DNA from 3 places in the Pseudonocardia wallangbongensis genome. Region 1 is predicted to be linked to each of the others. Evidence: riboswitches for the same ligand, from Rfam matches in the RefSeq annotation. Region 1 holds a riboswitch; each other region holds the start of a gene.
The links. A riboswitch is a leader RNA that binds a small molecule or an ion and turns the genes downstream of it on or off. The one in region 1 is predicted to bind cobalamin.
Positions count from the first base shown of each region.

Region 1 (7,075 bases):
GGGCGATGACCTGGAGGTTGTGCCGGCGCCCGGCGTCCAGCACGGCGTTCCACATCTCCTCGGCGTGGAGGCTGGCGTCACGGAGGTAGATCTCGTAGCCCTTCTCGCCGGTGAAGCCGGTCTGCGAGATGACCACCGGTAGCCCGGCGACGGTGGCCTCCATCAGCCCGTACGACGGCAGGTCCGCGAGGTCGGGGCCGACGAGGTCGACCATCAGGTCGACCGACCGCGGGCCCTGGATCTGGACCGGCGCGACGTCGATCTCGGCGATCCGCACGTCGAACGGCTGCCCGATCTTGACGCCCTGCAGCCAGAGCAGCAGGTCCGAGTCGGAGATGCTGAACCAGAACTCGTCCTCCGCGATCCGCAACAGCACCGGGTCGTTCAGGATCCCGCCGTACTCGTTGCAGAGGATCACGTACCGCGCACGCATCACGGGAATCTTCGCGGCGTCCCGCGTGATCACGAAGTTGACGAACGCCTCGGCGTCCGGGCCTTTCACGCGGATCTGGCGCTCGACCGCGACGTTCCACAGCGTGACGTGGTTGACGAGCGCCTCGTACTCGGCCATCGCGCCGCCGTCCTCCGGGCGGACGTAGCCGCGGGGGTGGTAGACGCGGTTGTACACCTCGGCCCGCCAGCACCCGGCGGCCGCCGAGAGGTGCCAGTACGGGGACTTGCGGATCCGCGTGGAGATCAACATCTCGACGGGGGTGGACCCGCTCTGCCGGAGGTTGATCGGGACGAGGCGGTCGGACTGGTCGACCGAAGGCTGGTTGTGGTGGGACGGGGCGGTAACGGCACCGTTCGTCATCTTCGTCTCCAAGATCTGCCGGATCAGATGATCAACGACCGCGGGCACCGGAAGAGCGAGCACGGAAAGATTCCGTACCGGATTCCTTTATCTCGCAGCGTGCGAGAACGGTACGACTCATTTCTAGATCGGTCAATGAGTTCCACGATGTGCAACTCGACAATTCGGCAGAATTGGAAGAGCACGCGCGACACGCCACGACATGTGGGGGTTCAACGTCGTCCGTGCCACAACATGTAGGGTCAGCGCCGCTGATGGTTCCGCTCCGCCAGCCAGGCGGAGGGAGGCGAGAGGGAACCCGGTGGAAATCCGGGACTGCCCCGCAGCGGTGAGCGGGAACGACCGCCGTCAGAAGCACTGGGTGTCACACCACCTGGGAAGCGACGGCCAGTAGGAGCGCCGGCCACGAGGTTGTGGCGGTGCACGCCCACGAGTCCGAAGACCTGCCATCGGCGAAGCCCGGTCCCCCGAGCTCGCGAGGAGAGAGCTGTGACCCCACCTGCCATCACCCCACCTGCCGTCATCACCGCCCCACCCACCCGCGTCGAGCGGCTCGTCGACGAGGCCGTGGCCGGCATCGCCGACGTCGACGCCGCCACGGTGCTGGCGGAGACCCGCCGCACGATCTACGACGGCATCACCGCGGACGAGCTCGCCCTCGCCCCGGTCATGGCCGCACGCTCCCTCGTCGAGTCGGAGCCGAACTACTCCGCCGTCGCGGCACGGTTGCTCCTCGACGGCCTGCGGACCGAAGCCCTGAGCCACCTGGCCGGGGCCCACCGGCAGGCGAGCCAGGACGAGATGGCCGCGATCTACCCCCGGTACGTCCGCGACTACCTGCGGCGGGCCGTTGCGCTGGAGCTGGCCGACCCGGCCCTGCTGACGTTCGACCTGGAACGGCTGACGGTGGCGCTGCGCCCGGAGCGCGACCTCGACTTCACGTTCCTCGGCCTGCAGACCCTCTACGACCGCTACTTCCTGCACGAGCAGGGCGTGCGCTTCGAGCTGCCCCAGGCGTTCTTCCTGCGGGTGGCCATGGGGTTGGCCCTGCGCGAGGACGACCGCGAGGGCCGCGCGATCGAGTTCTACGAGCTGCTGTCCTCTCATCGGTTCATGGCCTCCACGCCCACGCTGTTCAACTCCGGCACCACCCGGCCGCAGCTGTCGTCGTGCTTCCTCACCACCGTCGCCGACGACCTGGACTCGATCTTCCAGGGCTACCGGAACAACGCCCTGCTCGCGAAGTACTCCGGCGGGCTGGGCAACGACTGGACCCCGGTGCGCGGCCTCGGCGCCCACATCAAGGGCACCAACGGGCGCTCCCAGGGCGTCGTGCCGTTCCTCAAGATCGCCGGCGACACCGCGGTGGCCGTGAACCAGGGCGGCAAGCGCAAGGGCGCCGCCTGCGCGTACCTGGAGACCTGGCACGTCGACGTCGAGGAGTTCCTCGACCTGCGCAAGAACACCGGCGACGACCGCCGCCGCACCCACGACATGAACACCGCGAACTGGGTGCCCGACGAGTTCCTCCGCCGCGTCGAGGCGGGCGCGCAGTGGACCCTGTTCTCCCCAGACGAGACCCCCGACCTGCACGACCTCCACAGCACCGCGTTCGCCACCCGCTACCGCGAGTACGAGGCCGCGGCCGACCGCGGTGAGATCCGGGTGTTCCGGCGCGTCTCCGCGGTCGCGCTGTGGCGACGCATGCTGACGATGCTGTTCGAGACCGGCCACCCGTGGATCACGTTCAAGGACCCGTGCAACCTGCGCTCCCCGCAGCAGCACGTGGGCGTCGTGCACTCGTCGAACCTGTGCACGGAGATCACGCTCAACACGAAAGCCGGTGAGGACGGTGAGGTCGCCGTGTGCAACCTCGGCTCGGTCAACCTCGCCGCGCACACCGGCCCCGACGGGCTCGACACCGCGAAGCTGGAACGGACCGTGCGGACCGCCGTGCGGATGCTCGACAACGTGATCGACGTCAACTTCTACACGATCCCGCAGGCCGGCCGGTCCAACCTGCGCCACCGCCCGATCGGCCTCGGTCTCATGGGCTTCCAGGACGCGCTGTTCGCCCAGGGCATCCCGTTCGCGAGCGACGCCGCCGTCGAGTTCGCCGACCGCAGCATGGAGAACCTCAGCTACCACGCCATCGCCGCCTCGTCCGACCTCGCCGCCGAGCGCGGCCGGTACGGGAGCTACGACGGCTCGCTGTGGAGCCGCGGCATCCTGCCGATCGACTCGCTCGCGCTGCTGGCCGCCGCCCGCGACGGCGACGGCCTCGACGTCGACGCCTCGGTCACGCTCGACTGGGACGCCCTGCGGGACCGGGTGCGCGCGCAGGGGATGCGCAACTCCAACGTCATGGCCGTCGCGCCGACCGCGACGATCTCCAACATCTGCGGGGTCGGGCAGTCGATCGAGCCGCAGTTCCGGAACCTGTTCGTGAAGTCGAACATGTCCGGCGAGTTCACCGTGATCAACCAGTACCTGGTGGCCGACCTCAAGGCGCGCGGGCTGTGGGACCCGGCGATGGTGGCCGACCTGAAGCTCTTCGACGGCAGCCTCGGCCCGATCGACCGGGTGCCCGCCGACCTGAAGGCGCGCTACGCCACCGCCTTCGAGATCGAGCCGCACTGGCTGGTCGAGGCCGCGTCCCGGCGGCAGAAGTGGATCGACCAGGCCCAGTCGCTCAACCTCTACGTCGCCGCCCCGAGCGGCCGGGCACTCGACGAGCTCTACCGCCTGGCCTGGCACAAGGGCCTCAAGACCACCTACTACCTGCGGGCGCAGTCGGCCACGCACGTGGAGAAGTCCACCCTGCGCGGCACGGACGGCAAGCTCAACGCGGTCTCCGCCGCCCCGATCGAGACTGCGGCGTGCAGCGTCGACGACGCGGACTGCGAGGCCTGCCAGTGACCACCGGGTTGGAGACGATCGACCGCGGCGCCGCCCCGGTCGACGCCGACGCGAAGCGGATGATCAACGCCCGGGCGGACGTCAACCAGCTCCTCCCGCTCAAGTACCGCTGGGCGTGGGACCGCTACCTCGCGGCGTGCAGCAACCACTGGATGCCCACCGAGGTCGGGATGCAGGCCGACATCGCGCTCTGGCGCTCCCGCGACGGCCTCACCGCCGACGAGCGGCTGATGGTGCAGCGCAACCTCGGGTTCTTCGCCACGGCCGAGTCGCTGGTGGCCAACAACATCGTGCTGGCCGTCTACCGGCACCTCACCAACCCCGAGTGCCGCCAGTACCTGCTGCGGCAGGCCTTCGAGGAGGCCGTGCACACCCACACGTTCCAGTACATCTGCGAGAGCCTCGGCCTCGACGAGGGCGAGCTGTTCAACATGTACCGCGAGGTGCCCTCGATCACCGACAAGGACGCGTGGGCCCTGCGGTACACCGAGAGCCTCTCCGACCCCGGCTTCACCACCGGCACGCCCGGGGCCGACCGGGCGTTCCTGCGTGATCTCGTCGCGTTCTACGTGGTGTTCGAGGGCATGTGGTTCTACACCGGGTTCGCGCAGATCCTGTCGCTGGGGCGCCGGAACAAGCTGGTGGGCGTCGCCGAGCAGTACCAGTACATCCTGCGCGACGAGTCGATCCACCTGAACTTCGGCATCGACTGCATCAACCAGATCAAGCTCGAGAACCCGCACCTGTGGACGGACGGGTTCGCCGACGAGATCCGGGGCATGCTCGGAGAGGCCTGCGAGCTGGAGATCGCCTACGCCCGCGACACCATGCCCCGCGGCATGCTCGGCCTCACCGCGGACGCCTGCGCGCAGTACCTGCGGTTCATCACCGACCGCCGCGCCCGGCAGATCGGGCTCGAACCGCTGCACGGCGAGCCCGACAACCCGTTCCCGTGGATCTCGGAGGCCATGGACCTGAAGAAGGAGAAGAACTTCTTCGAGACCCGGGTGATCGACTACCGGTCGGGCGGAACGCTCGCCTGGGACTGACGGCAGCATCGCCGGCGCGGCGGCGCCAACAGCACGTCCTCAGGGGACGAGGATGACCTTCCCGGTGACGTGCCCGCCCTCCACCAGCGCGAGGGCGGCCGCCGCGTCGGACAGCGGCCGGACCTCCGTGACGTGCGGGTCCAGGTCACCGGCCTGCACCAGCCGCGCCAGCTCGGTGAGCACCGCCGTGCTCCGGTCCCGCTCGAGGGAGAAGCCTCCGAGCTCGATCGCCAGTGGCCGGTCCGCGATCGACGTCAGCCGCGAGGCGTCCGGGAGCAGCCCGGCGACGGTCCGCAGGGCGTCGCCACCGACCATGTCGAGGATCGCGTCCACCCCGTCCGGGGCCGCCGCGCGCACCCGCTCGACGACACCGTCACCGTAGGCCACGGGAACCCCGCCGAGCTTCGCCACCAGATCGTGCTTGGCCGGGCTCGCCACCCCGATCACCCGCAGCCCGCGCGCGCTGGCCAACTGCACGGCCGGGATCCCCACCCCGCCGCCGGCGCCGTTGGCCAGGAACGTCGCTCCCGCGGGCAGGCCGAGCCGGTTCAGCGCGTCGAACGCGGTACCCGCCGCCACCGGCAGCGCCGCCGCATCCTCCGGGCTCACCCCGTCCGGCCGGTGCGCCGCGAACGACGCCGTGACCACCGCCTGCTCGGCCCAGCCGCCGACCATCCCCGGACAGCCGCCGAACACCTCGTCACCGACCGCGAAACCGGACACTCCGGGGCCCACGGCGACGACCGTGCCGGCGACCTCCCTGCCCAGGACCGCGGGCCCGCTGGTGCCGTAGGAGCCGTCCCGGACCCGCCAGTCCCCCGGGTTCACCCCGGCCGCCCGCACCCGCACCAGCAGCTCGTCGGTGCCCGGCTCCGGGACGGGGACATCCAGGAACGCCTGCTTCTCCGGACCGCCTACCTCAGTGAATCCATATGCGCGCACGGGATCAACTTACGACTCGAGGTACGACTTCAGGTCGGAGCGGTCGGCGTCCTTCTCGTCGGTGATGGCGTAGAAGACCATCCCGGCGTCGGAGACGTCGCCGTTGCCCACCAGGTCGAGCCGGGAGTACAGCCATTCCAGGTTGTCGTCGCCGCTGTCCTGCAGGAAGTCCCAGAAGTCCATCTCGGTGGGGCCGAGCCCGGAGTTCTGGTCGGGGATGTCCACCTTCTCGCAGCCCAGGTCGAGCAGGTCGTCGTAGTCGTGACCGCCGTGCTCCTCCTTGCCGTGGGTCTGGTTGAAGCTGTCCTCGCCGTGGGTGATGCACTCCACGTGCTTGCGGGCTTCCGAGTCGGCGGCGTCCAGCGCCATCCAGACGGTCTCGATGGGTCCGGCGAGCACGATCGAGAGCTGGTCGTCGTCGGTGGAGGCGTTGATCTCCTTCACCAGGTTCTGGGTGCCGGCGTCCAGCTGGTCCTTGTCGGTGTCGTCGAAGAACCGGGACATGTCGAACCCGAAGCGTTCGCCGCCCTCCTTGGCGCTCTCCGTCATGTTCTTGACGTGGTCGGCGTCGGAGTCCCAGATGTGGTTGTTGTAGTCGAAGTGCACCAGGTTGGCCTGGAGGTTCTTGTGCGCGAGGAGCGCCAGCGCCATGGGCGTGGACGCCCAGTCGTCGTTGTCGTGCTGGTTGCCGTCCGCCGAGATGGCGATGCGCCCGACCTCGGCGTCGAACTTGCTTCCCCCGCCGTCCTGGCCGTCCGCCGAGCCGCCGCCCGTGCCCTCGGCACAGTCGTCGGGCTGGCCCGGCTTGTAGATGCCGCAGCCGTCCGCCGTGCCGGGGATCTCGGTGCCGCACGCCGCGAGCAGGGCGGTCGCCGCGAGCACGGCAAGCACGGCCGCGAGCCGACGCGACCGGTGACGGCAGACCGCCATCGTGCCTCCGATCTTCTGGGTGCCTCTTCCGGGCGCACGATCTTCAGCGCGCTGGGGACCGACCGTGGCACAGCCACCCTGTGAGCGCGCTGAGGTTGTGACCGGGGTGAGAGCGGCTACCGCCGCGCGTACACGCGCACCCAGTCGACCTCCAGGCGGACCTCGGCCGGCGTGGTCTCGTCCGGCGCGAGGATCCACTCCTCGTAGGGGCCCATGTCGAGCTGGATCGTCAGGTGCATCGGGCTCGTCGGGATCACGTTGCGGTCGGTGGTCTCGAACTGCTTGACCCCGTCGACGTACCAGGTGATGCGGTCGGGCAGCCAGTCCATGGCGAACGTGTGCCACTGGCTGAAGTCGCCGCTCACCTTGCTGCCCGCGAGCTTGTTCTGAGCCGAGTAGTGGATCACGAAATGGGCCTGCG
Region 1 covers NZ_JBRERS010000013.1:150,137-157,211, reverse strand. Annotated here, with positions in the region: gene ACU436_RS34690 (aminomethyltransferase family protein) at 1-814, opposite strand, end outside; cobalamin riboswitch at 1,053-1,279, shown strand; gene ACU436_RS34685 (ribonucleoside-diphosphate reductase subunit alpha) at 1,304-3,733, shown strand; gene ACU436_RS34680 (ribonucleotide-diphosphate reductase subunit beta) at 3,724-4,782, shown strand; gene ACU436_RS34675 (NADP-dependent oxidoreductase) at 4,822-5,724, opposite strand; gene ACU436_RS34670 (hypothetical protein) at 5,734-6,654, opposite strand; gene ACU436_RS34665 (glycoside hydrolase family 16 protein) at 6,771-7,075, opposite strand, start outside.

Region 2 (7,075 bases), on a different contig from region 1:
ATGGGATCCGGGCGCGATCGACCGTACTTCTCCGGCAAGCACAAGTGCCATGGGGTGAACGTGCAGGTCATCGCCGACCCCGCCGGTCGGTTGATCTGGGCGTCTGCCGCTCTACCCGGCGCCCGCCACGACATGGGAGCCGCCCGAGAGCACGGCATCATCGACGCCCTCCACAAGGCGGGAGTGCGGGTGATCGTCGATCACGGCTACCGCGGCTCGGAATTCGAGACCCCGCAACGGCGCCGCTCCGCCGACCCCGAGTCCGGCGAACGTCGGCACCTCTCGCGAAACCAGAAGGACGTCAACGCAGCCCACGCTCGTCAGCGCGGACCGGGCAAGCGCGGCAACGCCCAGCTCAAGGCGTGGCGCGTTCTCCGCAAGATCCGCTGCTGCCCGCGCCGGGCGACTGACCTGGTCAAGGCGATCCTGGTGCTCATCCACGCCCACTGACGCCAAGTGGAAAGGGCTCAGTGTCTAGTCCGGGTCGCCGGGGAGTTCATCGCCTCGTAGTGGATCTCCACCGCACCGACGACCGAGTGGCGCATGCGACCGCCGCGGCGAGCAGCGACCCGGGCTGACGGAGGCGGGCACCCAGATCTCCGAGGATCACCCTCAGCACCGGCGACCTACCGCTGGTGAGCCCGACAGCCCCCGCCGGCGTCGTGACGATCCACCACGGCGACGGCAATCTCGTAGCGGTCACCTCCTTCCCCGTGTGACCGAGATGCACGCCAGGCGGCGGCGCCGGCATCCAGAGTCGGCTCGAGATCGGCCCCTCACCCCCGACGAGCCGGCCACCAGTGCACCTCGTGGGGTTCGCCGGCGTTCCAGTCCCAGTTGGTGATCGTGGTGCGCATCAGGCGGGCGGCGGGTGCCAAGTGGCCGTCGGCTCCCCAGTGCAGGGTGACCCTGCGGCGGCAGTCGGGTTCGTCGACGGCGGTCCAGGTGAGCGGAGCTTCCGTGGCGCCGCGGCGGGCGAAGGCGGGGACGAGACCGATGCCGAGTCCCGCGTCGATCAGGGCCGCGATGGCGCTGTGCTCGTCGACCTCGCAGACGATCTTCGGGGTGAGGTCTCGGGCGGCGAAGAGCCGCTCGAGCATCCGGCGTAGCCAGTGTCCCTTGCGGGCGGTGACGAACGGCTCGTCGGCGAGTTCGACGGCGCTCACCGTCGCACGGCCGGCAAGCGGGTGATCGAGTGGAACGCAGACATCCACCGCCTCGTCGAACAGCTGCGTCGACTCCAGACCGTCGGCGTGGATCGGCTGCGAGGTGACGCAGAGGTCGACGTCCTGGGCCCGCAGGCGGGCGGCCATGTCCTCGGCAGGCGACCAGTGGAGCTCGATCTCGACCGCGGGATGGGCACGCTTGTAGGCCGCCAGCGGGCCGGTGAGGGTGAGGAAGGTTTCCGACGCCAGTCGCACGGTGCCCAGTTCCCCGCTGGCGGCCGCGTCGACGGCGCGCCGTCCCGCCTCGAGCTCGCCGAGGGAACGTTCGACGTGATCGCGGAAGAGCTTCCCGGCGTCGTTCAGCCGGAGCCGGCCGCTGCGGTCGAACAGCGGCGCGCCCAGTTCGCTCTCCAGCCGGGTGATGGTGCGGCTCAGCGACGGCTGGGCTACATGCAGTTCCTCGGCTGCCCGGCTGAGGTGCTCCAGTCGCGCTACCACAAGGAACTGCTTGAGCCCATTCAGTTCCACTATGCCTCCCTCGACATAACGCCATAGCAATACTGATCTTAGACGCCATATCTTTCAAGACATAGCTTGGAGGCGTTCGCACCGGAAGATCAGAGTGAGGAGGATCCCCGTGACGATCAGCAGTCCGGGATCCGCTGCGGTTCATAGGACGGCGCCGATCGGCTGGGCGTTCCGGGCGGTCGTCAGTGCGCACGTCGTGGCGATCGTCGGCCAGCCGGTGTTCGCCGGGGTGTACCTGACCGGCGACTTCGACAGCCTGCGCTGGCACGCGGTCGGCGCCGACGTGGTCACCTCCATCGGCTACCTGCAGGTGATCGTGGCGATCATGGTGTGGGTGCGACTGCACCAGGCATGGCCCTTCCTGGCGACGACGGCGGTCGTCGCGGCGGAGACGGTGCAGTACTTCGCCGGCCTGGACGGCGCGCTGTGGCTGCACATCCCGCTCGGCGTGATGACGGTCGCCGCGATCGTCGTGCAGTTCATCGCCGTGTGGCGCCATCCCCTCGTGCAAACGGAGACGCGCCGTGCGTGAGCACGACGCGCACCGCGCTGTGGGTCGACGCCGGGTGCTGGGCATCGGCGCGGCACTGGGGCTGATTGCGGCCACCGGGCTGTCGACCTCGACCGCGCTGGCCCGCCGGCCGTCGCTCACCGGTGCCGAGTTGCCCAGCGCCGTGCCGCTGCCGCCGCCCTTCGAAGTACCGCTGCCGATCCCCGCGGTGCTGAAGCCGATCAGCACCTCGGGCGGGGTCGACCGTTACGAGATCACCCAGCGCGAGGCGGTCGCGCAGATCCTGCCCGGAGTCCGGACGCCGCTGTGGACCTACGGGGGCACCTTCCCCGGGCCGACGATCGAGTCTCGCCGCGGACGGCCGATCACCGTGACGCATCGCAACGAACTGCCCATGCCGACCGTCGTGCACCTGCACGGCGGACGGACCCCGGCGGACTCCGACGGCTACCCGACCGACCTCGTTCTGCCCGATCGCCGGCCGAACTCCGCCGAGACGATGCACGGCGTGCACGACATGCACGCGATGAGCGGCATGCCGGGGATGCCGGGGATCCAGGACCCGCGGGCGGTGGTGACCAGGCTGACGCGGGACTACACGTTCCCGATGGACCAGCGGCCGACGCTGCTCTGGTACCACGACCACCGGATGGACTTCACCGCCCCCGCGATCTGGCGAGGGCTTGCCGGGCTGCACATCGTCCGCGACGACGCCGAGGACCAACTCGGCCTGCCCGCGAGGCAACGCGAACTGCCGCTCATGATCGCCGACCGTTCGTTCGCCGCGGACGGCAGCCTCGCCTACCCCGCGCTCGACCCCTCGCTGCGCAAGCAGCCGGGCGTGCAGGAGCCCTTTCTCGCCGGTGTTCTCGGCGACGTGATCCTGGTCAACGGCGCGCCCTGGCCCATGCACGAGGTCGACGCGGCCCGCTATCGACTGCGCGTGCTCAACGCCTCCAACGCCCGGCACTACGAACTCGAAGCGGTCACCGACGACGGGGAACGACTCGATCTCGTGCAGATCGGTGCCGACCAGGGACTGCTCGCTGCGCCGGTCACCCACGGGCTCCTGCCGATCGCGCCCGCCGAGCGCTACGACGTGATCATCGACTTCTCCGGGGTCCCGATCGGTGGGCGCGTCAGGCTCGTCAATCGGCTCGGCTCGGGTCCCACCCGTGAGGTGATGGCCTTCCGCGTCGCACGGCGCGGCACCGACGGCAGCCGCATCCCCGCCACGTTGTCGACCGATCTGCCGACCTGGCAGCGGTCGGACGCCGTCAACGTGCGCGACATCGCCTTCCGCGCCGGGCAGGTGCACGGCGGCCACGGGTGGCTGATCGGCGGGCTCCCGTTCGACCCCGCGCGCTCCGACGTCACCGTCGGGCTCGGCGACGTCGAGGTGTGGCGGCTGATCGCCGACGTCCACCACCCCGTCCATCTGCACGTGGTCGGCTTCCGCGTGCTCTCGCGCAGCGGCCGGCCGCCGCTGCCGCACGACGCCGGGCTCAAGGACACCATCTCGCTACGACCCGGCGAAGCGGTCGAGATCATCACCCGCTTCGACGGCTACCGCGGCCGATACCTCTTCCACTGCCACAACGCCGAACACGAGGACATGGGCATGATGGCCAACCTCGAGATCGTCTGATTCGTGTCACACCTGGGATGAGTCAGGAATCCACCACAAAGGAAAGGGTTGAGTATCGATGCCTACGCAACGCGAGGTTGACGAAGCCGAGATCCGCCAGCTGGTCGACAAGATCGTCGAAGGGCTCCAAGGCAAGGATCTTGAGGGCCTGAGGCGTCTCTACACAACGGACATCGTGTCCTTCGACATCGAGCCGCCGCTCCAGCACGTCGGAATCGAGGCGAAACTCAAGAACTGGGCGTCTGTATTCACGTTCTTCGAGCGGGTGAATTACGAGGTTCGCGACCTGACGCTCACCGTGGGCGACGACGTGGCCTTCGGGCACGCCTTCGCTCGCCTCAGCGGCACGCTGAAGAACGGGCCGGCGATGAGCGGTATGTGGGTCAGAGTCACGTACTGCCTCCAGAAGATCGACGGCGCGTGGTTGATCGTGCACGACCAGGTCTCCGTGCCGCTCGACATCACCAGCAGCAAAGGCGTTGTCGACCTCGAGCCGTGATCCCGCCAACCCACTCCCGCCTGCGCCGCGGCGCGACGGCACCACATCCCAGGCCCTCACATCCAGCGGTGGTGACACCGTGACGCCCGGGGTGCCATGCCAGCCGCGGTCAAGGCGGGACGATGCGTGTGGTTAGTGCGCAACTCCCTTCTCGGACACGGTGTTACCCGTGACGACCACGGTCGGTGCGAACGCCGGCCAGGTCCGGGATCGTTCACCCCGTCGCCGCGACCGTCCAGTCCGACCTCCCGCGGATGAGCACCTTCGACTCCGCACGCAGACGTGCAACGACCTCCGCCACCACGCCCGGCTCCTTCATCGGCCTCCGATCGACACCGGTCCGGGGCGAGATGACGAACGAGCGGTACTGGGCAGCGATCCTCGACTGACGGCGCCGACGACCGCTCGACGTCAATCGCGGGCCCGACGGCTCGTCACGCGCTCCTGGCCGGCGCGGACGTCGGTCACCGGCATCGCGTCCTGCAGCGGTGCGCCGAGCTCGGGGAACCATCGGAACGCCTGCGGCTGCCGCTCCCACTCGCAACCGGCGCACTCCCCCGTGCGGTGCTCGTCCATCCTCGCCTCCGGCTCGTCGCCTAATTGCCATTCTCTTGCAGCAGCGAACAGTGTGCGTTCCCGAGCGGGCCAGGTCGACCCCATGCCAGCTCGCTGCCGATGCGGAGGGCGTGCCGGCATCACGGAAGGCTGAGAGCACTGCCGGACCCGTGCGCCCGCTCACCGACCCGGCATCCGAGCGTTGTCGACGGTCGCTCGGTGGCAAGGCCCAACCACATCACCAGCTCCACGGTCGCGGCGGAGCGGTTCAGGGTGTAGAAGTGCAGGCCGGATACGCCCTCGTCGAGCAGACGCGAGCACAGCTCGGCGGTCGCGTCCATCCCCGCGGCGCGGAAGGCGACCGGATCGTCGGCGTAGCGGCCGAGCCGGTCGACGAGGGCGCCCGGCAACGGAGCACCGGACAACTCCGGGCCGCGCCAGAAGGTCCTGACCGTGGTCAACGGCATGATCCCGGGCAGGAGCGGGCCGACGCATCCGGCCGCGACGAGCCGGTCACGCAACCGTAGGAACGCCTCCGGGTCCCAGAACAGCTGGCTGACCGCGAAGTCCGCCCCGGCCCGGAACTTCCCCAGCAACCGGGCGAGGTCCGAGTCCCCATCGGCCGAGCGGGGATGGCCGTGTGGGAACGCCGCAACGCCGACGCAGAAGTCACCCAGCCGGCGCACGAGCCGCACCAGGTCGTCGGCATGAGCCAGGCCGTGCGGGTGGGTGACCCACTCCCCCAGCGGGTCGCCGGGCGGGTCCCCGCGCACCGCGAGCACGTTCCGGATGCCCGCTGCGGCGTAAGCGCCGATCACGCGGCGCAGCTCGGCGACCGAATGCGACACCGCGGTGAGGTGCGCCATCGGGACGAGGGTGGTGTCGGTGGCGATGCGAGCGGTCGTGCGGATGGTGCGGTCGCGGCTCGACCCGCCCGCGCCGTACGTGACCGAGACGAACGCCGGATCCAGCGGCTCCAGGCGGCGGATGGTCCGCCAGAGATCCACCTCGCCGCGCTCGTCCTTCGGCGGGAAGAACTCGACCGAGAAGACCGGCCGCTCGCCGGCGATCCGCTGAACGATCTTCACCGGCCCACCGCCGTCGTTCCCGTGCCCGTAGCTGTCCACTGCTCTCTCCTCGCGAGCGGTACGACGACCCGCGGAGAAGGCAGGCAGCAGCGGCAACCGAGGCGCGACGGCCCGGCATCCGCCCGGCCCGCCCTCGAGACCGCGGATCAGCGTGCACCGGCCGGCGCACGCACCGGCGGCAGGTCTTCGGACTCACGGGCCCACGCTCGCGCGCACCTACTGGCCGTCGCTTCCCAGGCTCACACCCAGTGCCGTTGACGGCGGTCGTTCCCGTTCACCGCTGCGGGGCAGTCCCGGACTCGCACCGGGTTCCCTCTTGCCTCGACCCGCGCCCCGGAAGGGCACGCGCCGAACCGTCGGCGACGAACACCGTACTGCGCCACAACGACCGCTCGGCGGCCGCGCTGCACTTCTGGGACCCGGACACTGCCGCGTTCCGCTACCTCGTTGCCGACGAGATCAGCGCCAGCCTCGACGCGCTGAAGCAGGCCCGCATCTGGCACCTCCTGCTCGACCGTGCCCGGTCGGAGGGCATCGGTGTTCTCGCGATCTCCCACGACGGGCCGCTCCTTGCGGTGGCTTCCCGGCTGGTCGAGTGGGGGGACTTCGACCGCGCCGAGCAGGCCTGACCGTCATGGCTGCAACCATCTTGCAGTAGCAAGATTCTCTCGGCAGTGGCATGCTGGAACGGCCGGTGATCGTTCTGGCAGCTCGACATCGGCTGCATGGGTCCGGGGCCCGGTTCGTGGGCGACGCCTCCGTACCGCGGCCCCGGACCCCTCCCGTCCCCCACGTGGGCACCGCGCTCGAGCACCGCCTCCGATTCAGCAGTAAGTTGCAGGTGCTGGATGTTCGCAACTGCAGATCACGAACGAGGAGTACCCCTGTGGCCGAGTACGCGCTGCCCGATCTTCCCTACGACTACGGCGCCCTCGCCCCGCACATCGCCGGCGAGATCATGGAGCTGCACCACTCCAAGCACCACCAGACCTACGTCGGAGCCCTCAACCAGACCCTCGACAAGCTCGCCGCCGCCCGCGACGGCGGCGACTACGGCGCCATCGTCGGCCTCGAGAAGAC
Region 2 covers NZ_JBRERS010000009.1:44-7,118, reverse strand. Annotated here, with positions in the region: gene ACU436_RS28260 (transposase family protein) at 1-450, shown strand, start outside; gene ACU436_RS28255 (LysR family transcriptional regulator) at 777-1,694, opposite strand; gene ACU436_RS28250 (hypothetical protein) at 1,804-2,226, shown strand; gene ACU436_RS28245 (multicopper oxidase family protein) at 2,219-3,853, shown strand; gene ACU436_RS28240 (YybH family protein) at 3,912-4,352, shown strand; gene ACU436_RS28235 (hypothetical protein) at 4,764-4,928, opposite strand; gene ACU436_RS28230 (methylenetetrahydrofolate reductase) at 5,048-6,034, opposite strand; cobalamin riboswitch at 6,176-6,310, opposite strand; partial or broken gene ACU436_RS28225 (superoxide dismutase) at 6,882-7,075, shown strand, end outside.
Region 2: linked by a shared signal. The riboswitch ahead of ACU436_RS28230 (methylenetetrahydrofolate reductase) and the one ahead of ACU436_RS34685 (ribonucleoside-diphosphate reductase subunit alpha) in region 1 are both predicted to bind cobalamin.

Region 3 (7,075 bases), on a different contig from region 1:
CCTCGGGCAGCCGGGGCTCGCGGTCTACGGCGCGACCAAGGGCGCCATCGCGTCGCTGACCTACGGCTGGGCGCTCGATCTCCACGGCACCGGCGTTCGCGTCAACGCCGTCTCCCCGCTGGCCGTCACGCGGATGAAGCTGCCGCCGCACGACGGTCACGCGCACCCCGAGGACGTCGCCGCCGTCGTGCGCTACCTGCTCAGCGACCGCTCCGCGGCGCTGACCGGCCAGATCGTCCGCCGGGCCCGCAGCGAGCTCGGGCTGATCCGGCACCCCGCCATCGGGACGATGCTCACCGGGAACTGGACGATCGACCGCATCGCCGACGCGTTCGAGACCGGGCTGGCCGACGAGCTCGAACCCGTCGGCTTCGGCGGCCACCTGGTCCGGCCCGGCTCGCACGGCCGCTGACGCACCCGTGTCGCTCCTGGCCCGGCGTCCGCCCTCGATCGCGGGCACTTCGCACATCCAGCATGGACTTCGCATAGGGCCGGGCTTGTGTGAAGTCGATGCTGGGTGTGCGAAGTCGGCCGGCGTCTCGCATACTGGGACAGATCTGCCGGTGTGGTCGACCTCAGGCGAGCGCTCGAGCCCGAGCGGGCACCGCGGCCGGCGGCCGTCGCGTCGAGCGCTCCGGCCGGCGCCGTGATCAGCACCTGCTCGACGAGCGGCGGGGTGAGCCCGCCCTGCTCGGCGATCGTCTCGGCCCGGCCGGCCTCACCGATCCGGAAGTCGGCGATCGAGCCGCGGTTCGTGCCCGTCGCCGCCCCCGCGCCGACGCACAGCAGCACGAAGCCGACCCACGCCGCGATCGCCCACCACGGGTGCCGCGCGCTCCACACCGCCGCCCGCACCGTCCCCCCGCTCCCGATCACGCGTCGAGCGTTCCGCCTCCGGGGCGCCGGGTCACTGCGGTGCGCCGGTCATGACGGGGTGGGGCAAACCCCCACCGGGAAGGTCGGCATCCTCACGACGCGTTGACCGCCGGACCCGCCGTGTGTTCCAGTTCTCCGGGACGGCAGTGCAGGAAGCCGGTGTGACTCCGGCGCGGTCCCGCCACTGTCACCGGGGAGCACCCGGGAGCCAGACACTCGCTGCCGTCACGACTCCGCCGAGCAGAGGGCGCGGACCCTCGGGAGGAACGCCGATGACGCAGCCCGTGCTGCTGCTGTCCACCGCCGACACGGAGCTGCTGGCCGCCCGCGGGTCGGGCGCGCTGTACCGCACCGCCAACCCGGCCCGCGTCGAGCCGGACGGCCTGCCGCCGTTGCTCGACGGCGTCGCCGTCGTCGTGCTGCGGCTGCTCGGCGGCCGCCGGGCCTGGCCGGAGGGTGTGGACGCGCTCGCGGCGTCCGGGCTGCCGGTCGTGCTGCTGGGCGGGGAGGCGGCGCCGGACGCGGAGCTGATGGCCGCGTCGACGGTGCCGGCCGGGGTCGCGTCCGAGGCGCTCGGATACCTCGCCGCCGGTGGCACCGCCAACCTGCGCGAGCTGCACCGGTTCCTTTCCGACACCGTGCTGCTCACCGGCGAGGGGTTCGACCCGCCCGCCGCGATGCCCGAGTTCGGCGTCCACGGCGCCCGCACGCAGGACCCGGCGAAGCCGACCGTCGGCGTGGTCTTCTACCGGGCGCACGAGCTGTCGGGCAACACCGCGTTCGTCGACGTGCTGTGCGAGGCGATCGAGGCCCGCGGCGCGAACGCGCTGCCCGTGCACTGCGGCTCGCTGCGCGGGGCGCAGCCCGAGCTCATGCAGCTGCTGGGCGGGGCCGACGCGCTGGTCGCCACCGTGCTGGCGGCGGGCGGCACGGTCGCGGCCGGCGCGAGCGCCGGTGGTGAGGAGGAGTCGTGGGACGCCGGCGCGCTCGCCACCCTCGACGTGCCCGTCCTGCAGGGGCTGTGCCTGACGACGTCGCGGGCCACCTGGGCGGCGTCGGACGCCGCGCTCTCGCCGATGGACGCCGCGATGCAGGTCGCGATCCCCGAGTTCGACGGCCGCCTGATCACGGTGCCGTTCTCGTTCAAGGAGACCGAGCCGGGCGACGACATCCCCGTCTACCGCGCCGACCCCGAGCGGGCCGGCCGGCTGGCCGGTCTCGCCGTGCGGCACGCCCGGCTGCACGCCACGCCGGTGGCCTCGCGGAAGGTCGCCGTGGTGCTGTCGAGCTACCCGACCAAGCACTCCCGGGTGGGCAACGCGGTCGGGCTGGACACCCCCGCGTCCGCCGTCGTGCTGCTGCGGGCCCTGCGGGATGCCGGCTACGCGGTCGGCGACTTCCCGGAGGACTCCGACGAGCTGATCCACTCGCTGATCGCCGCAGGTGGTCACGACGTGGAGTGGCTCACCGAGGAGCAACTGGCGGCCGCGCCCGCGCGCGTCCGGCTCGCCGAGTACCGGCGCTGGTTCGACGCGCTGCCGTCCGCGCTGACCGACGGCATGCGCTCGCAGTGGGGCGAGCCGCCGGGCTCGCTGTACGTGGACGGGGACGACATCGCGCTGGCCTCGATGCAGTTCGGCAACGTCGTCCTGATGATCCAGCCGCCGCGCGGGTTCGGGGAGAACCCGGTGGCGATCTACCACGACCCGGACCTGCCCCCCTCGCACCACTACCTGGCCGCCTACCGGTGGCTCGAGGAGGAGTTCCGTGCCGACGCCGTGATCCACCTCGGCAAGCACGGAACCCTCGAATGGCTGCCCGGCAAGGGCCTCGGCCTCGCCGCCGAGGACGCCCCGGACGCCGTGCTCGGCGAGCTGCCGCTGGTCTACCCGTTCATCGTCAACGACCCCGGCGAGGGCACCCAGGCCAAGCGCCGCGGCCACGCGGTGGTCGTCGACCACCTCGTCCCGCCGATGGCCCGCGCCGACACCTACGGCGAGATCGCCAAGCTCGAGCAGCTCCTCGACGAGTACGCGGCCGTCCAGGCCATGGACCCCGCGAAGCTCCCGGCCCTGCGCACCCGCATCTGGGAGGTCGTGACCGCGGCCCAGCTCCACCATGACCTGCACGTCGACGCCGCGCCCGGCGAGGACGACTTCGACGACTTCGTCCTCCACATCGACGGCTACCTCTGCGAGGTCAAGGACGTCCAGATCCGGGACGGCCTGCACATCCTCGGCGGCCCCCCGGAGGGCGAGGCCCAGGTGAACCTGGTGCTGTCGATCCTGCGGGCGAGCCAGGTGTGGGGCGGGAAGGCGGCCCTGCCCGGCCTCCGGGCCGCGCTGGCGGAGTGGGCGGGATTGGACGAGCAGGCGCTCCTCGCAGCGCCCGGCGCCCAGGTTCAGGAAAGCCACATTCCTGAACCTGCAGTACAGGAATGTGGCTTTCCTGAACTTCAGCGGCTGCTCGCCGTCGCCCCCGGGCCCGCCGTCACCGGGGCCGATCTCGTCGATGTCCTCGAAGGGGTCGCTCGGGCACTCGTCGCCGGCCTGCAGCAGCGCGGCTGGCGCGAGCCCGCGGCCGTCTGCGCGTCGCTGCTGGGGGAGGAGATCCCCGCCGTCGTGGCGGTGCTGGGGTTCGGCTGCGCCGAGGTCGTGCCGCGGCTGGACCGCACCACCGACGAGGTCGCCGCCGTCCTGCACGCCCTCGACGGCGGGTACGTCCCGGCGGGGCCGTCCGGCTCCCCGACCCGCGGGCTGGTGAACGTCCTGCCGACCGGGCGCAACTTCTACTCCGTCGACCCGAAGGCGATCCCCTCGCGGAGCGCGTGGGAGGTCGGGTCCGCCCTCGCGGAGTCGCTCGTCGCGCGCCACCTCGCCGACACGGGGTCCTACCCGAGCAGTGTCGGGCTCACGGTCTGGGGCACGAGCGCGATGCGCACCCAGGGTGACGACCTCGCCGAGATCCTCGCGCTCATCGGCTGCCGCCCGGTGTGGGACGACGCGTCGCGCCGGGTCACCGGCTTCGAGATCGTCCCGCTCGATGAGCTGGCCCGGCCCCGCATCGACGTCACCGTCCGGATCTCCGGCTTCTTCCGCGACGCGTTCCCGCACGTCATCGGCCTGCTCGACGACGCGATCCGGGCGGTCGCCGAGCTGGACGAGCCGTCCGACCAGAACTTCCTGCGCGCCCACGTCGAGGAGGACGCGGCCGGGCACGGTGACCGCCGCCGCGCCACCTCGCGGATCTTCGGGTCCAAGCCGGGCGCGTACGGGGCGGGGCTGCTGCCGCTGATCGACGCCCGCAACTGGCGCAGCGACGCCGACCTCGCCGAGGTCTACGCGGTGTGGGGCGGCTACGCCTACGGCCGGGGCCTGGACGGGCGCGAGGCCCGCGCCGACATGGAGCAGTCGTTCCGGCGGATCGCCGTGGCCGCGAAGAACCAGGACACCCGCGAGCACGACATCGTCGACTCCGACGACTACTTCCAGTACCACGGCGGCATGGTCGCGATGGTCCGTGCGCTCACGGGCCGCTCGCCCGCGGCGTACGTCGGCGACTCGGCGGTGCCGCAGGCGGTGAAGACGCGCACGCTCGCCGAGGAGACCAAGCGGGTCTTCCGCGCCCGCGTGGTGAACCCGAAGTGGATCGCGGCGATGCAGCGCCACGGCTACAAGGGCGCGTTCGAGCTGGCCGCCACCGTCGACTACCTGTTCGGCTACGACGCCACGGCCGGCGTCGTCGACGACTGGATGTACGGGCAGCTCGCCGAGAGCTACGTGTTCGACGAGACCAACCGCGCGTTCATGGAGAAGTCCAACCCGTGGGCGCTGCGCGGGATCACCGAGCGGCTCCTGGAGGCGGCCGACCGCGGCATGTGGGCCAAGCCCGACGACGCCGTGCTCGACCGGCTCCGCCAGACCTACCTCGACCTCGAGGGTGACCTGGAGGGTGCGGAATGAACACGCTCGTCGGTGTGGGGGTCGGGCCCGGGGACCCGGAGCTCGTCACGGTCAAGGCGGCCAACCTGCTGGCCAAGGCCGATGTCGTCTTCGTCCCGGTCGCCGACTCCGGGGAGACCGGGCGCGCCGAGCAGACCGTCCTCTACTACGCCGAGGCCTGGCGGGTGGAGCGGGTGGTCTTCGCGTTGCACGACCGGGAGCACACCGAGCGTCGCGAGCGGGCGTGGGACGCCGCTGCCTCGCAGGTGGCGGCCTGGTTCGCCGCGCGTCCCGGCAGCACCGCCGTGTTCGCGACCATCGGCGACCCCTGCGTCTACTCCACGTTCAGCTACCTCGCCACGTCGGTCCGGCACGTGCTGGGCGAGCTGGACGTGCAGCTCGTCCCGGGGATCACCGCGATGCAGGACCTGGCCGCCCGCTCCGGGACGCCGCTGGTGGAGGGCCGTGAGCCGCTCGCCCTGTTCCCGATGACGGCGGGCCCCGAGCGGTTCCGGGAGGCGTTGGAGCGCGGCGACGCCGTCGCCGCGTACAAGTTCGGCCGGATGCTGCCCGAGACGCTCGCCGTGCTCCGGGAGACGGGCCGGCTCGACGAGGCCGTGTACGGCGAGGGCCTCGGCCTGCCGGAGGAGGACATCCGCCCGGCCGCCGACCTGGACCCGGACGGGCAGGGCCCCTACCTGGCCACGTTGATCGTCCCGCCGAAGCGCACCGGCCGCGGCGGATCTCTGTGAACGGGGAGGCGCCGATGGACCTGCTGGCCGAGACCGTCGCCGCGATCGCCCCCTCGGACGGCGCCGCGCGGGCGACGGCCGCCGAGCGCCTGGACCGGATGACGAAGCCGCGGGGCTCGCTGGGCCGGGTGGAGGACCTCGCCGTCACCCTCGCCGGCATCGCCGGGACGTGCCCGCCACCGGTGCCCGAGCCCGCGGCGGTGGCCGTGTTCGCCGCCGACCACGGGGTGCACGCCCAGGGCGTGACGCCGTGGCCGCAGGAGGTCACCGCGCAGATGGTGGCGAACTTCCTCGGCGGGGGAGCGGTGGTGAACGCGTTCGCCCGGCGGCTCGGCGTCGAGGTGTGCGTGGTGGACGTCGGGGTGGCGGCGCCGCTGGACCAGGCTCCGGGACTGCTCGCGCGCCGGGTGGCCGCCGGCACCGCCGACCTCGCCGCCGGTCCCGCGCTCACCCACGAACAGGCGCGCGCCGCCGTCGACGTGGGGATCGAGACGGCGCGCGACCTGGTGGCGGCCGGCAACCGCTGCCTCGTCACGGGCGACATGGGCATCGCCAACACCACCGCGGCCGCCGCCCTGATCAGCGCCTTCACCGGTGCCGGCCCGGCGGATGTGACCGGCCGCGGCACCGGCGTCGACGACGCGACCCTCGCCCGCAAGACGTCCGTGGTGGCCACGGCGCTGGCCCGGCACCGGCCCGACCCGGCCGACCCGCTCGGCGTGCTCGCCGCGTTCGGCGGGCTGGAGCACGCGGCGCTGGCCGGGTTCCTGCTCGCCGGCGCGGCCCTGCGCGTGCCGGTGCTGCTGGACGGGGTGAGCGCCGGAGCGGCCGCGCTCGCCGCGGCCGCCGTCTCCCCGGACGCGCGGGGCTACTGGGTGGCCGGCCACCGCTCGGCGGAGCCGGGCCACACCCGCGCCCTCGCCCACCTGCACCTCGACCCGCTGCTCGACCTGGGCATGCGCCTCGGCGAGGGCACCGGCGCCCTGCTGGCCCTCCCGCTCCTCCAGGGCGCCGCACAGGCCCTCCAGGACGTCGCCACCTTCGACGCCGCCGGGGTGACGGAGAAGCCGGTCTGACGCTAGCGCCCCGAACAACTCGGGCCTACTGCGCGACGCCCAGGCGGCGCCGCTCGCTACGGCCGGAGTTGTTCAGGACCCTCCTAAGGGCGCGGGGCGACCGTCGGCCCGCCCGGATTCGGGGCGTCCGCGGCCCGGCGCCACACGGCGGGCCAGGACACGCGCACGAGCTGCACGGCCAAAGCGGCCACGACGGCGACGTAGAAAGCGAGCACCATCCGCTGGAGGATGCCGCCGACGTCGACGGGGCCGTAGATGCCGGGCACGAGGTCGTTCAGCCGGCTCGCCACGTATGCCGCGGCGAGCACGGCGGCGGCGATCGAGAGCGTGCGGACCGTGGAGACGACCGGCGCCCATTCCGGCTTCTCGGCGAGCCGGACCGCGGCCGCGACGCCGGCGAACGACAGGAGGGCGAGGATGCCGGCGCCGG
Region 3 covers NZ_JBRERS010000008.1:73,460-80,534, reverse strand. Annotated here, with positions in the region: gene ACU436_RS26800 (SDR family NAD(P)-dependent oxidoreductase) at 1-412, shown strand, start outside; gene ACU436_RS26795 (hypothetical protein) at 566-982, shown strand; cobalamin riboswitch at 978-1,114, shown strand; gene cobN (cobaltochelatase subunit CobN) at 1,149-4,838, shown strand; gene cobI (precorrin-2 C(20)-methyltransferase) at 4,835-5,569, shown strand; gene cobT (nicotinate-nucleotide--dimethylbenzimidazole phosphoribosyltransferase) at 5,584-6,645, shown strand; gene ACU436_RS26775 (DUF998 domain-containing protein) at 6,729-7,075, opposite strand, start outside.
Region 3: linked by a shared signal. The riboswitch ahead of cobN (cobaltochelatase subunit CobN) and the one ahead of ACU436_RS34685 (ribonucleoside-diphosphate reductase subunit alpha) in region 1 are both predicted to bind cobalamin.